Regions from separate parts of the Streptomyces sp. AA4 genome, predicted to be linked through region 2. Evidence: riboswitches for the same ligand, from Rfam matches in the RefSeq annotation. Region 2 holds a riboswitch; the other holds the start of a gene.
What was found. A riboswitch is a leader RNA that binds a small molecule or an ion and turns the genes downstream of it on or off. The one in region 2 is predicted to bind thiamine pyrophosphate.
Positions count from the first base shown of each region.

Region 1 (7,249 bases), 590 kb from region 2:
GGCGCGCGTTTTGCGCAGCCGCTTGACCAGCATCGGATCGGCCGCGACGGCCTCCGGCTTGGCCAGCAGCGTGTTCAGCAACTGGTAGTAACGGGTGGAGGACAGTCCGAAGCGCTCCCGGATGGCGTTCTCCTTCGCCCCGGCGTGGCGCCACCACTGCCGCTCGAACGCGAGAATGTCCAGTTCGCGTTCGGTCAGGCCACCGACATTTTCCGGCGGCGACGGCTGGTTCCCAGCCATCGACTCCGCGGCGTCCATGCGGTCCTCGCAATCGGTGTCGGCAGTCCTTCCGCGGGCGTCATTGAACCACGGAACCCATGCTCGACATGGGCATCCGACACGGCGCGTCACGGTCCGATCCAGGTGTACCAGAAGGGTCCGACTAAACTCGGCGTCCGTGACCGTCCACCCCATCTGCATCGCCGGCGAACCCGTGCTGCACCAGCCCACGCGCGAGATCACCGAGTTCGACGACAAGCTCGCCGCCCTCGTCGAGGACATGTTCGAGACCATGTACGCGGCCGAGGGCGTGGGCCTCGCGGCCAACCAGATCGGGCTCGACCTGCGGGTGTTCGTATACGACTGCCCGGACGACGAGGGCGTCGAGCACAAGGGCGTGGTGGTCAACCCGAAGCTGGAGACCTCCGAGATCCCGGAGACCATGCCGGACCCGGACGACGACTGGGAGGGCTGCCTGTCCGCGCCCGGCGAGTCGTACCCGACCGGACGCGCCAAATGGGCGAAGGTGACCGGTTTCGACGTCGAGGGCAATCCGATCGAGGTCGAGGGCACCGGCTACTTCGCGCGCTGCCTCCAGCATGAGACCGATCACCTCGACGGGTTCATTTACCTGGACCGTCTCGTCGGCCGCCACGCGCGCGCGGCGAAGAAGATGCTCAAGAAGAACAAGTGGGGCGTGCCCGGGCTGACCTGGCTGCCGCCCAAGGAACCCGCGGACGCCTGACCCGCGCCGAATTCCCCGAAGGCCTCCTCGGAATCGCCGAGGAGGCCTTCGTCGTCCTTCGGCCAGACGGGCGGGAGGGTTGTGTCCGGCCTAGGCGCCATGGCATCGTCGGACGAGCAACCTCAACCGAATGCAACGCGGGAGCTCGCGCCTTGGCGGGCTGAGAGGGTGACTGGTGTCCATCTCGCGGACACCCGGCGTCACCGACCGCATGAACCTGACCGGGTAATGCCGGCGTAGGGAGTGAACGTCGTTGACGACGCTGGAAAACCAGGGTGCCATCGCCCCGTCCGTCACCACCGGGCCGATCACCGGCTCGCGGAAGGTCTACCACCGCACCGAATCCGGGCTGCGGGTTCCGGCTCGGCGGATCGACCTGTCGAACGGGGAGCATTTCGACGTGTACGACACGTCCGGCCCCTACACCGATCCGGACGCGAACATCGATGTCCACAATGGACTGCACCCGCTTCGGTCCGGCTGGGCCGACGGGCGGGAGCACAACACCCAGCTCGGCTGGGCGAAAGCCGGGGTGATCACCCGGGAAATGGAGTTCATCGCCGCGCGCGAGCGCTGCACTCCGGAGTTCGTGCGGGACGAGGTCGCCCGCGGGCGCGCGGTGATCCCGGTCAACCGCAAGCATCCGGAGACCGAGCCGATGATCATCGGCAAGAACTTCCTGGTGAAGATCAACGCCAACATGGGAAACTCGGCCGTCTGGTCCTCTGTGGAGGAAGAGGTCGACAAGATGGTGTGGGCCACCCGCTGGGGCGCCGACACGATCATGGACCTCTCCACCGGCAAGCGGATCCACGAGACGCGCGAGTGGATCGTGCGCAATTCGCCGGTCCCGGTCGGCACCGTGCCGATCTACCAGGCGCTGGAAAAGGTCAACGGGGAGCCGGAAAAGCTCACCTGGGAGATCTACCGCGACACCGTGATCGAGCAGTGCGAGCAGGGCGTCGACTATATGACGGTGCACGCCGGCGTGCTGCTGCGCTACATCCCGCTCACCGCGCGCCGGGTCACTGGCATCGTCAGCCGCGGCGGGTCGATCATGGCGGCCTGGTGTCTCGCGCACCACCAGGAATCCTTCCTGTACACGCATTTCTCCGAGCTGTGCGAGATCCTGCGCGAGTACGACGTGACGTTCTCGCTCGGCGACGGCCTCCGCCCCGGCTCGATCGCGGACGCCAACGACCGTGCCCAGTTCGCCGAATTGGAAACCCTCGGCGAGCTGACGCACATCGCCCGCGAGCACGACGTGCAGGTGATGATTGAGGGCCCCGGCCACGTGCCGATGCACAAGATCAAGGAAAACGTCGAGCTGGAAGAGAAGCTCACCGGCGAGGCCCCGTTCTACACGCTCGGCCCGCTCGCCACGGACATCGCCCCGGCGTACGACCACATCACCTCGGCGATCGGCGCGGCGCAGATCGGCTGGTACGGCACGGCGATGCTGTGCTACGTCACGCCGAAGGAGCACCTGGGCCTGCCCAACCGCGACGACGTGAAGACCGGCGTGATCACCTACAAGATCGCCGCGCACGCCGCCGACCTCGCCAAGGGCCACCAGTACGCGCAGGACTGGGACGACGAATTGTCCAAGGCCCGCTTCGAATTCCGGTGGAACGACCAGTTCAACCTGTCGCTCGACCCGGACACCGCGCGGTCCTTCCACGACGAGACGCTTCCCGCGGAACCGGCGAAGACCGCGCACTTCTGCTCGATGTGCGGGCCGAAGTTCTGCTCGATGCGGATCACCCAGGACGTGCGCAAGTACGCCGAGGAGCACGGTCTGTCGTCCGTGGAGGCGATCGAGGCGGGCATGGCCGAGAAGTCCGCGGAGTTTTCCGAGCAGGGCAACAAGGTCTACCTGCCCGTGGTCAACCAGTGAGCCTCACCCCTCGCACCGCCCTCACCATCGCCGGATCCGATTCCGGCGGTGGTGCGGGCGTGCAGGCCGACCTGCGCACGTTCTTCGCCAACGGCGTGCACGGACTGGTCGCGCTCACCGCGGTCACCGTGCAGAATTCGCTGGGCGTGCAAGGCTTCTCCGAAATCCCGGCCGACGTCGTCACCGCGCAGATCAAAGCGGTCGCCGAGGACATGGGCGTCAACGCGGCGAAGACCGGCATGCTCGCCACTGCGGAAATCATTCAGGCAGTGGCGAAAACGCTGGATGAAGTCCACATTGGACGCACGACGGACACGCCGTTCGTGGTCGACCCGGTAGCCGCGTCGATGACCGGCCACGCGTTGCTGCGCGAAGAAGCGCTGGAAGCGATCCGGACCGAACTGTTCCCGCGCGCCACGCTCATCACGCCGAACCTCGACGAGGTCCGGCTGCTGACCGGCGTCACGGTCACCGACGCGGCGAGCCAGCGCACGGCCGCGGAAGCGTTGCTGGAGTTCGGTTCCCAGTGGGTGCTGGTGAAGGGCGGGCACCTCTACGACGCCGCGGATTGCGTCGACCTGCTCACCGACGGTTCGGCGGTGATCGAGCTGAGCGGTCCGCGCATCGACACGGAAAACACCCACGGCGGCGGCGACACGATGGCGTCGGCGATCACCTCGTCGCTCGCGAAGGGCGCGGACGTGCCCACCGCGGTCGCGGAGGCGAAGCGGTTCATCGAGCGCTGCGTCCTGGAGGCGTATCCGCTCGGGGCCGGCGTCGGCCCGGTTTCCCCGTTCTGGCGGCTCGCGAACCCGCAGTGAATGCGACACTGGCCGGATGAGCGAGACACCGGAAGCGTTGTGGGCGAGGCTGCCGCTTGAGGCGCAGCACGAGGTCGACGGCCTGGTCACCGAGCACCGCACCGCTTCGGCGGTCAAAGCGATCCGCAAGTCGGGCGTCACGCCCCGGCCGGGGATCGCCGAAGCGCAAGCCGTGTACCAATACCGGATGTCGGTGCTGAAGCCGCCGCCGCGGTTCTAGCCGCGCGCGTCCACCGTCGGCAGCACGGTCGTGAGGCCGGTCCAGTCGGACGTCACCACGGACGCGTGCTGCTTGGCCAGTTCGGCCACGCGCTGAGTCGCCTGGTCGACGGTCGGGTTGTGGTCGTCGATGGCCGGCGCGACGTTCTGGGCGTCGGTCATCACGACGTAGTAGTGGTTGTCGTCGTACCAGGACATTCCGGCCTTGGCGAGCCATTCGCTCGCGTCTCCGTCGAATACGACAAACCACGGTTTCTGCTCCGCGGAGTATTTGTCGCGCGGGTCGCCGCCCGCGGCACCGTGCACGGTGGGGAAGATCTGTACCGAATTCAGCTTCCCGGCGGCCTTCTGAGCCAGCAAATACCCGGCGTACTCGACGTCGGTGTGGAGGGTGTCCGTCGGGTTCCCTTCCTCGACGGTGCCGGGGATGATCTCCGTGAGCACCTTGCCCCGCAACGCGTCCAGCGTCGGCCAGTTGTCCGCTTTGGACGCTTCATCCAGCGTGGCGTGACTGCCGAGCAGATCGGCGGGCTTGAACACGGCGTCCCCGAGGTGGTCGCGGAACGCCGCGTCCAACTGGGCCGGGCCGAGGCCGGTATTCGCCGAAAAGCCGGTCTTCATTTCGATCTTCAGCGTGAGCGGCCCCCGGCCGGGATGCGCGCCGAGCCAGATCCGGATGTCGTCCAGACACGATTCGAGATCCTTGTTGGTCCCGCCGGAGTAAAGGTCGGCCGCCGAATGCGCGTCGACGCAGTTGTTGCCGTTGCCCAGCGGAGTGGAATGGCTGACCTTCCACTCGTGGGTGAAGAAGTCCGGCCAGACGTCCAGTTCGAGCAGGGACGAGCCGTTGTCCAGCGCCTGCGCGAGGTACGGGTACGCGGCGGGGTCGTAGGTGTTGTGCACGCCGACCGTGGTCACGTGCGAGAGCTTCGGGCTGTCCGCGTGCGCCACCCCGGGCACGGCCAGCGCGGACAGGAGCAGAAGACCGGCCGCGGCGAGCTTCACAGGTGTCTCCTTCGTCACTGGACCAGCAGCGACGTTTACTGTGCCATCGTGGTGGACTGTGCATGAAGCACTGTTGCCTCAATGGACCAGACCAGAAGTCGGAACGCGCACATGACTGAGAACCCGAGCCCGCCCTCCGCGCTCACCATCGCCGGATCGGATTCCGGCGGGGCCGCCGGACTGCAGGCGGACCTGCGGACCTTCCTCACCTGCGGGGTGCACGGCCTGGTCGCGGTCACCGCGGTCACCGTCCAGAACACGCTCGGCGTGCACGACCGCGCCGATCTGCCGCCGCACATCGTGGCCGGCCAGATCGAGGCGGTCGCGGCGGACATGGGCGTCGGCGCGGCGAAGACCGGCATGCTCGCGTCCGCGGAGATCATCCACGCGGTCGCGGCGGCCTGCGACAAGGCCGGGATCGGGCGCGACGGCGCGATCCCGTTCGTGGTCGATCCGGTGGCCGCGGCGATGACCGGTCAGTCGCTGTTCGACGACAACGGCCTCGCCGCGCTGCGCGACGAACTCCTGCCGCGCGCCACCGTGCTCACGCCGAACCTGGACGAGGTGCGGCTGCTGACCGGCATGACGGTGACCGATCGCGAGGGCATGCACACCGCGGCCGTCGTGCTGCACCAGCTCGGCCCGAAGTATGTGCTGGTGAAGAGCGGCCACCTGCAGTCCGACCCGGAGTGCGTCGACCTGCTCTTCGACGGTTCGACGTTCGTGGAGCTGCCCGGTCCGCGCTGGCAGACCCCGCACACACACGGGGCCGGCGACACGATGGCCTCGGCGCTCACCGCAGGGCTGGCCAAGGGCATGTCGGTCGTCGAAGCGGCCCGCTACGGCAAATGGTTTGTCTCGCAGGCCGTCGAACACTCGTACCCGATGGGCGCGAAAGTCGGCCCGGTGTCGGCGTTCTGGCGGCTGGCCCCGGAAGAGCGCTAGCCCTCGTCGGAGATCAGGGCTTCCAGCGCGGGGAGCGCGGCGATGATCGACTCGCGGGCCTCGGGGGTGAGCCGGTCGAGGCGGCGGTTGAGTTCCTGCACGCGAGTGGACCGCACGCCGGAGACCAGGCGTTCGCCTTCCTCGGTGGCGCGGGCCAGCCAGGCGCGCCGGTCGACCGGGTCGGATTCGCGGGTGACGTAACCGGCCTCCACCAGCGTGGCCACGATTCGCGACATCGTGGCCGCCGCGACGCCCTCCTTCGCGGCGAGGTCGCCGAGGCGCAGCTCGCCGAAGTGGACGAGCGTGGCCAGCGCGGAGATCGAGCCGTGCCCCGGTCCGGGCGCGCCCGCCTGGCGCAGCGAGCGGGAAAGCCGCCCCACCGCTAGATACAACCGGCCCGTTACGTCCTGGACCGAGGAAAGAGTCACGATCGGCTCCTTCTGACGCTGGTGCCCGCCGCTGGGTGCGCCGGAAAGGGTGCCGTCAACCATACGGCGTACCCGTGCTCAATCCGTGTCAAGCGCGGGCGAAATCACCATTACCCGCCAATTTGTGCAGCTTGGCCGCCCATTCAGAGCACCGACCCGTCGAGCGGAAGCTCCGCAGGCGGCGGCAGCGGCGCGGCCGTCTCCGCCCGGAACGACTGCAGCAGGTAGGCCGCGAGCCGCCGCGACGCCGCCGGTGCCGCGGCTCCCGCGCCCGACCGCAAGCCGCCGTTCGCCAGCAAGATCAACGACAGGTCGGAAACCGCGAAGTCGGCCCGCAGCGCACCGGCTTCCTGCGCCCGGCGGATCAACTCGGTGAACGCCCGCATCGCCCGGTCGCGCAACTGCCCGAAGGCGGCCTGCTCCGGCAGCGCGGCCACGATGGCGGCGGAGAAACCGTGGTTGCGCGCCTGCATCGAGCACACCTCCTCGATCACCCGGCTGAAGCCGCGCCACGGATCGGGGTCGGCGAGCGCCTCGTCGAGCATGCCCGCGCATTCGGCCATCGGCTCCGCGAAGGCCGCGGCGACCAGGTCGGCCTTGGTCGGGAAATGGCGGTACACCGTGGCGACGCCGAGCCCGGCACGCCGTGCCAGCTCGCTCATCGACACGTCCAGCCCCTCGGTCTCGAACGTGCGCCCGGCGACCTCGAGGATATGCGCGCGATTGTGAGCGGCGTCGGTGCGCAACCGAGTCGATTTTTCCGGCACCCTCTCACTTTACGTGAACCGGAAGACCCTTTCCACTTTCCGTGCTAGAAGTGGAACATGCTTTCCACTTCGATGCGAGCCATCGCCTACGACCGCTACGGACCACCGGAAGTCCTGCGCGAGACCACTGTTCCGGTCCCGGTGCCCGGCCCCGGCGAAGTCCTCGTCCGAGTGCGCGCGCTGACGGTCAACGGCGGCGAACT
Region 1 is NZ_GG657746.1:7,690,004-7,697,252, forward strand. Features, by position in the region: gene SSMG_RS35015 (DUF3263 domain-containing protein) at 1-258, opposite strand, end outside; gene SSMG_RS35020 (peptide deformylase) at 398-964, shown strand; TPP riboswitch at 1,092-1,224, shown strand; gene thiC (phosphomethylpyrimidine synthase ThiC) at 1,272-2,861, shown strand; gene thiD (bifunctional hydroxymethylpyrimidine kinase/phosphomethylpyrimidine kinase) at 2,858-3,682, shown strand; gene SSMG_RS35035 (hypothetical protein) at 3,699-3,902, shown strand; gene SSMG_RS35040 (phosphatidylinositol-specific phospholipase C domain-containing protein) at 3,899-4,906, opposite strand; gene thiD (bifunctional hydroxymethylpyrimidine kinase/phosphomethylpyrimidine kinase) at 5,018-5,851, shown strand; gene SSMG_RS35050 (MarR family winged helix-turn-helix transcriptional regulator) at 5,848-6,279, opposite strand; gene SSMG_RS35055 (TetR/AcrR family transcriptional regulator) at 6,423-7,046, opposite strand; gene SSMG_RS35060 (NAD(P)-dependent alcohol dehydrogenase) at 7,104-7,249, shown strand, end outside.
Region 1: another riboswitch for thiamine pyrophosphate. It lies ahead of thiC (phosphomethylpyrimidine synthase ThiC); the one in region 2 lies ahead of SSMG_RS32310 (thiamine ABC transporter substrate binding subunit).

Region 2 (7,249 bases):
GCCACGTCTGCGGGTCGCCGAGCACGGTGTCGACGCCGCCCGCCGAGAACCCCCGGCCGACGATCGCGACGACCGGCCAGGCGAAGAACACCACCAGGAACGCGACCGGCAGGAGGCCGAGCAGCGTGAGCCCGACGGTGCGCGCGGGGATCACGCGCCCATGAGCGAGCGCCATTCCCCGATCCACTTCTCCCGGCCGGCCTGCACCTTGTCCGCGGGCATGGTGGCCGGAGCCTGCGGCAGCGGAGCCGCGGTGGCCCAGCCGGCGGGCAGTTCGACGCCCTGGCGTGCCGGGTAGACGTACATGTTGGCCGCGACCGTCGTCTGGAACTGCTGCGACAACAGGAAGTCGACGACCTTCTGCGCCTGCGGGATCTGCTTGCCGTTGGTGAGCACGCCCGCGTACTCGACCTGGCGGAAGCACGTGTCGAGCAGCGCCTTGGTGCGCGGCTTGCCGTCCTCGCCGACCTCCGCGGCCGGCGACGAGGCGTAGGACACGACGATCGGCCGCGGGCCCTTGCCCGACGAGCCGGAGAAGTCCTTGGTGTAGGCCTCCTCCCAGCCGCTCACGGTCTTGAGGCCGTTGTCCTTCAGCTTCTGCCAGTAGCCCTTCCAGCCGTCCTCGCCGTACTTCGCGACCGTGCCGAGCAGGAACGCCAGCCCCGGCGACGCGGTGGCCGGGCTCTCCGCGACGGTCAGGTCCTTGTACTTGGGGTCGGCGAGGTCGTCGTAGCTCTTCGGCTCCGGCAGCCCCTTGCTCGCGAAGTACGCCGGGTCGATGTTCACGCAGACGTCGCCGAGGTCGACGGCCGACAGCCGGTGCTGCGGGTCGACGGAGTAGCGCTGCGGACCGCGGTCGGCCTCCGGGCTGGTGTAGGGCTGGAAGACGCCCTCGCTGAGCGCGCGGGAGGCGAAGGTGTTGTCGACGCCGTACGCGACGTCGCCGATCGGACTGCCCTTGGTGAGGACGAGCTTGTTGGTGAGCGCGCCGGCGTCGCCGGACTTGAGGATCTTGAGCTTGATCCCGGACTGGCGCTGGAAGGCGTCGAGCACGTCCTGCGGGGCCGCGAACGAATCGTGGGTGACCAGCGTGACGGTCGGCGTCTTCTGGTCCGGGCTCGCGGACGACCCGCCCGAGTCGCCGCCGGAAAGCGAGCAGGCGCTGGCGAGCACCGCGACTCCGGCGAGGCCTGCCACCGTGCGGACGGTCCGCGACATCATTCTTCCCCTCCTGCACTGCGCCGGATGAGGGAGAGCGATACGGCCTCCCTACGCCGGCATGATCCGGATCCAGGTGCGAACGGTCGCGGGTTGACGGCCCGCCTCTCAGCCCGGCGTACCGGACTCCCGTGGCAATGCCGCAGCGTAGCCGACACCATGGAGTGATGACTCAGCTATTGAACGACTCGGCAGTGGACCAGGCCCTCGGCACCGTCCCGGAGTGGCGGCGCGAGGACGCGACGATCGTGCGGACCGCCGAACTCCCGTCCTTCCCGGCGGCGATCGAGGTGGTCGACCGGGTGGCCGAGCTCGCCGAGGAGGCCGACCACCATCCGGACATCGACATCCGCTGGCGCACGCTCGTCTTCCGCCTCAGCACCCACTCCCTCGGCGGCCTGACCGAACGCGATTTCGCGCTGGCCCGCCAGATCGACGAGGTGCTGGCGGCCCGCTGACCAGGTGTGATGTCGGCAACCCTGGCAACACAAGAGGCCCCTTCGCGCGTCTCCCGGACAGACGATGAGAAGGAGGTCCGCATGGTCCAGGCACTCGTGGTGGGAATGGGTTCGTTCGTCCTGATGGTGGCCGCCGCGGGAGGCGTGCTGTGGCACACCGCGCGCACCCGGCGTGACCTTGATCACAAGCGGTAACAGTGAGCTAGATCAAGGCGCTATCCCAGCGGTAATCATCGGCACTCGCCCCGCTAGGACCCGCCATGAACAGCACATCTGCCCAGCTCACCGCCGCACAGCGCACGTGGGTCGCGGCGTTCTCGACCGCTGTCGTCCTCCTGTCGATGGTGGTGCTCGGTCTGCTCGGCTGAGCCCTTGCGCCGGGCGCCTCAGAGCACCGGGTCCGCGGGCGGCAACGCCGGGACTCGCTGATGCCACTTCGCGTGCTCGACCCAACCCGGCGGCAGCCACTGGCCGGTGACGAGCTGCGGATGCCGCGGGTGCTCGGCGTACGCCCAGGTCACGAACAGCAGTTCGGCCCACTCCGACTGGATCAGCCAGGAGACCGGGCCGTTCTTGCTGTTCCCTGTCACATGCACGACCGCCGGGGCGACCACCGCCGCGCCGGTGATCGCCTTCCAGTGCCACCCGTGCACGCGCGGCGTGTAGAGATGGAAGCCCTGCGGGCTCAGGTAGATCCCGCCCTGCTCGATCGGCACCCAGCGCGGAACCGCGGCCGCGGCCGCCCTCTGCCGTGCCCGGGACCGGGCGATCGCCCCGCCCACCAGCGAACCGGCCACGAGCCCGACCCCGAGCGCCCCCGTCCCGGCCACGAACGGCGTCGAGACGCTCCAGCTGCCGTCCCCGAGCGCCCGGAAGTCCGAAACCACGACCGCCCCGGTGGCCCAGAACCGCTCGCCGGTCGCGTTCCGGCCGGGAAACGGCGCGAGCACCTCTTCGACCTGACCGAGATCGGCGTTGTCGGCCATCAAGCCGGCGAGGTAGCAGGTGTAGCTCAGCACGTCGTCGCGATAGGTCCACGGCGGCGCCATCGCGGACGGCTGTTTTTTCGTCATTCAAACCCCCTCGCTGAATGAGGGGACCGATCGTAGCGAAGGACCGGCCAGCTATTCGGCCGGGGAAGTGTTGTACTGCAAGGAATACTCCAGTGCGGGGCTAACCGATCCGGAACCGCTCCCGGTATTCGTTAGGCGTCGTAGTCAACGTCCGCCGAAACGACCGGTTCAGAGTAGAAACAGTGCCGAATCCGCAGTTCCGGGCAATTCTCGGCAGAGTTTCATCCGTCGTCTCCAGCCGATGCCTCGCCGCCTCGACGCGCGCGTGTTCGACGTAGGCGGCAGGCGTCATCCCCAACTCCGCCTTGAAGACGCGCGTGATCTGCCGGTCCGTGACATGCGCGTGCGCGGCCAGCTCGGACACCGTCAGCGGCTCCGCCAGGTGAGCCGCGATGTACTGCCGCAGCTCGTCCACCCGCCGGGTCGCGGACGCGGGCTCCAGCGACACACTGAACTGGCTCTGCCCGCCCGGCCGCCGCAGGAACATCACCAGCTGACGAGCCACCCGCGAGGCCAGTTCCGGACCGAAATCATCGGCCACCAGCGCCAGCGCGAGATCCAGGCACGCGCTCAGCCCGGCGCCCGTCCACACGGAACCGTCGCGGATGAAGATCGGGTCCGCGTCGACGGTCACCTCCGGATGCTCGGCGGCGAGCTGCCGGGCCGTCGACCAGTGCGTGGTGGCCCGTTTGCCGTCGAGCAGCCCCGCCGCCGCGAGGAGGTGCGCGCCGACGCAGACGGACGCCACCCGCCGCGTCCGCCCAGCCAGGCGGCGCACCTCCTCGACCACCGCCGGGTCGCACCGCGCGACGATCTCCCCTTTCGCCCCCGTCGTCACCGCACCAGGCACGATCAGGGTGTCGATCGGCTTCCTCGCCAGCTGCGCGAACGTGACGTCCGGCAGGACCCGCACCCCGGCCGAGGTGGTCACCGGGTCCAGCGTCTCGGCCGCGAGCACCACCTCGTAGCCCGTCGGACGGTCCATTTCCCGCTGCAGCAACGAAAACACCTCGGCGGGACCGGTCACGTCGAGCAGGTCGATGCGGTCGAACAGGACCACGACCACCCGTCTCTTCATCGCGCTCCCCCATGTCGGTTTCTGCGCTTCGCATGTCATTGCCGACATCCGGGACCGAGTCTAGCGTCGATCGGGCAGAACGGAAACGAGAGGAAACCCCACCATGGCACGGAAAACGCTGCGGGAACTGAACGGTCTCGACCAGACCCCGGCAATGCTGGCCGACGCGACCCTGATCCTGGTCGACTACCAGAACACCTACACCCGCGGCGTCATGGAACTGGACGGCTGGCGCCCGGCCCTGACCGCGGCTCAAGGCTTGCTGGCCAAGGCCCGCGCCGCCGGAGCGACAGTGATCCACGTCGTCAACGACGGCGGCGAGGGCACGCCGTACGACATCCGAGCCGAGATCGGCAGCATCCACCCGGACGTCGCCCCGCTCGACGGCGAACCGGTCGTCGTCAAGGGCGCGCCGAACTCGTTCGTGAACACCGACCTGGGCGCGAAGGTCGACGCGGCCGGGCACGAGAACGTGGTGATCGCCGGGTTCATGACCAACATGTGCGTCACGTTCACCACCGAAGGCGCCTTCCTGCGCGGCAACCACCCCACCGTCGTCGCCGACGCCTGCGCCACGCGGCCGTTGCCGGGTCCGGACGGGGAAGTCAGCGCCGAGCAGCTGCACCGCAGCGCGTTGGCGACCATCGGGGATCTGTACGGCGTGGTTGTTTCGAGCGCCGCCGAGCTGAACTGAACCCCTTGGTCTCCGGCCTCGGCGGGGCTCCCGTCCTGCCGAGGCCGGTGCGTCAGCAATCGAGGAACCCCGCGACGACCTCGCGCACGATCCCGTCGGCGAGCACGGCGTCGTCGTAGCTGGGTTCGTTTCGGATCAGCACCGGTTCGTCCCCGAAATGGATCAGTGCTGACTCAACGCCAGATCGGCGCGCTCACCACGAGGCGAGGGTTCGCGGACCAAAGCGCAGTATTCGAGGTCGCTGTCGCCGATGTCGAATCCGTTGCGCAGCAACACTGAAACCTCGTGGCCCGGGGACCACGGAGCGGCCCGAGCTTCCCCAGCCCGTTCGGCGGTCGTCAGACGTTGAAGCGGAACTCCACGACGTCGCCGTCGGCCATCACGTAGTCCTTGCCCTCCATGCGAACCTTGCCCGCCGAGCGCGCGGCCGCCATCGAGCCCGCCTCGACCAGGTCCTCGAACGACACGACCTCGGCCTTGATGAAGCCGCGTTCGAAGTCCGTGTGGATGACGCCGGCGGCCTGCGGGGCGGTCGCGCCCTGCGGGATCGTCCAGGCGCGGGATTCCTTCGGACCGGCCGTGAGGTACGTCTGCAGGCCGAGCGTGTGGAAACCGGCGCGGGCCAGCGCGTGCAGGCCCGGCTCCAGCTGGCCGACGGACTCGAGCAGCTCGCGCACGGACTCCTCGTCGTCCAGCTCCAGCAGCTCGGCCTCGACCTTCGCGTCCAGGAACACCGCGTCCGCCGGGGCGACGAGCTTCGCCAGCTCCTCGCGGCGCGCCTCGTCGGTGAGCACGGCCTCGTCGGCGTTGAAGACGTACAGGAACGGCTTCGTGGTGAGCAGGCTCAGCTCGCGCAGCGCCTCGCCGTCGATGTCCTTCTGCGCCTGGAACAGCGTGCGCCCGGAGTCGAGGATTTCCTTGGCCTTCTGGGCGTTTTCGAGCGCCGGCCGCGCTTCCTTCTTGGTGCGCGCCTCTTTCTCCAGCCGCGGCAACGCCTTCTCGAGGGTCTGCAGGTCAGCGAGGATCAGCTCGGTGTTGATCGTCTCGATGTCGGACATCGGGTCGATCCGGCCGTCGACGTGCACGACGTCCGGGTCGTCGAACACGCGGATGACCTGGCAGATCGCGTTGGCCTCGCGGATGTTCGCGAGGAACTTGTTGCCGAGCCCCGCGCCCTCGGACGCGCCCTTCACGATGCCCGCGATGTCCACAAAGGACACCACGGCGGGCACGGTCTTCTCCGACGAGAAGATCTCGGCCAGCTTGTCCAGCCGCGGGTCCGGCAGCGGCACGACGCCGACGTTGGGCTCGATCGTGGCGAACGGGTAGTTCGCGGCGAGCACGTCGTTGCGCGTCAGCGCGTTGAACAGGGTGGACTTGCCGACGTTGGGCAGGCCGACGATACCGAGGGTGAGACTCACGACCGGTAAGTCTACGTGCTGCGCGCGGACCCCCGCCGACCCGGTAACGTCGTGTCGGTTTTCCGCCAGTCAGGGCTCTCACCTGCTGGCATCATCGACGACATGGCTACCTCGACCATCCCGATCTGGCGCGACACCGAGCGCTGCTACCGCGCGGTGACCGCCCGCGACCAGCGGTTCGACGGCCAGTTCATCATGGCGGTGCGCACGACGGGCATCTACTGCCGCCCGTCCTGCCCGGCGCTCACCCCGAAGGCACAGAACGTCCGCTTCTACCCCACGTCGGCAGCCGCGCAGGCCAGCGGTTTCCGCGCGTGCCGCCGCTGCCTGCCGGACGCGGTCCCGGGTTCGCCGGACTGGAACGTGCGCGCCGACCTGGCCGCCCGCGCGATGCGACTGATCTCGGACGGCCTGGTCGAGCGCGAAGGCGTACCCGGTCTGGCCCGTCAGCTCGGCTACTCGGAACGCCAGCTCGGCCGCGTTTTGACGGCCGAGCTGGGCGCGGGGCCGATCCGCCTCGCCCGAGCCCACCGCGCGCACTCGGCACGGCTGTTGATCGAGATGTCGCAGCTGCCGCTCACGGACGTCGCGTTCGCCGCCGGGTTCTCCAGCATCCGGCAGTTCAACGAGACGATCCGCGAGGTGTTCGCGACGACGCCGTCACAGCTCCGCGCAGCGTCGCTGCGTCGTGGAAACCGCAACGAACCCAGCGGTGCGACGCGACTCAGCCTTCGCCTGCCGTTCCGTGCCCCGTTCGACGCCGCGGGTGTGCTGAACTACCACGCCTCCCGGGCGTTGCCAGGCATCGAAGCTGTTTCGGAGGACGGCTACGGCCGCACCCTGCGACTGCCCCACGGCCCCGGTTCGGTGTGGGTCAGCCCGCGCGCTGGCCACGTGCAGTGCGACCTGGCACTTTCGGACCTGCGCGACCTGAGCAGCGCCGTCAGCCGGGTGCGACGGCTGTTGGATCTGGACGCCGACCCGGAAGCCGTCTCGCGCGTGCTCTCCGCCGACCAGGCGCTGGCCCCGCTGGTCGCCGCCGTCCCCGGCATCCGCGTACCCGGCGCGGTCGACGGCCCGGAGGTCCTGCTCCGCGCCCTGCTCGGCGAGGACGTGGCCGACGTCGTCAAGCTCGGCGAGCCCGTTCCGCCCGCCGACCCGCCGATGGACACCCTGACGACGCTCTTCCCGACCCCGTCCGCCATCGCCGAGGCGGACGTGAAACCGCTGGTCAAGAAGGTCGCCGCGGCGATCGTCGCCGGAGAACCGGACCTGCACGTGGGCCGGGACGCCGACGAACTGCGCGC
Region 2 is NZ_GG657746.1:7,103,000-7,110,248, forward strand. Features, by position in the region: gene SSMG_RS32305 (iron ABC transporter permease) at 1-175, opposite strand, end outside; gene SSMG_RS32310 (thiamine ABC transporter substrate binding subunit) at 151-1,218, opposite strand; TPP riboswitch at 1,250-1,361, opposite strand; gene SSMG_RS32315 (4a-hydroxytetrahydrobiopterin dehydratase) at 1,386-1,676, shown strand; gene SSMG_RS32320 (hypothetical protein) at 2,063-2,749, opposite strand; gene SSMG_RS32325 (GlxA family transcriptional regulator) at 2,850-3,827, opposite strand; gene SSMG_RS32330 (cysteine hydrolase family protein) at 3,931-4,521, shown strand; gene ychF (redox-regulated ATPase YchF) at 4,860-5,942, opposite strand; gene SSMG_RS32340 (DNA-3-methyladenine glycosylase 2 family protein) at 6,066-7,249, shown strand, end outside.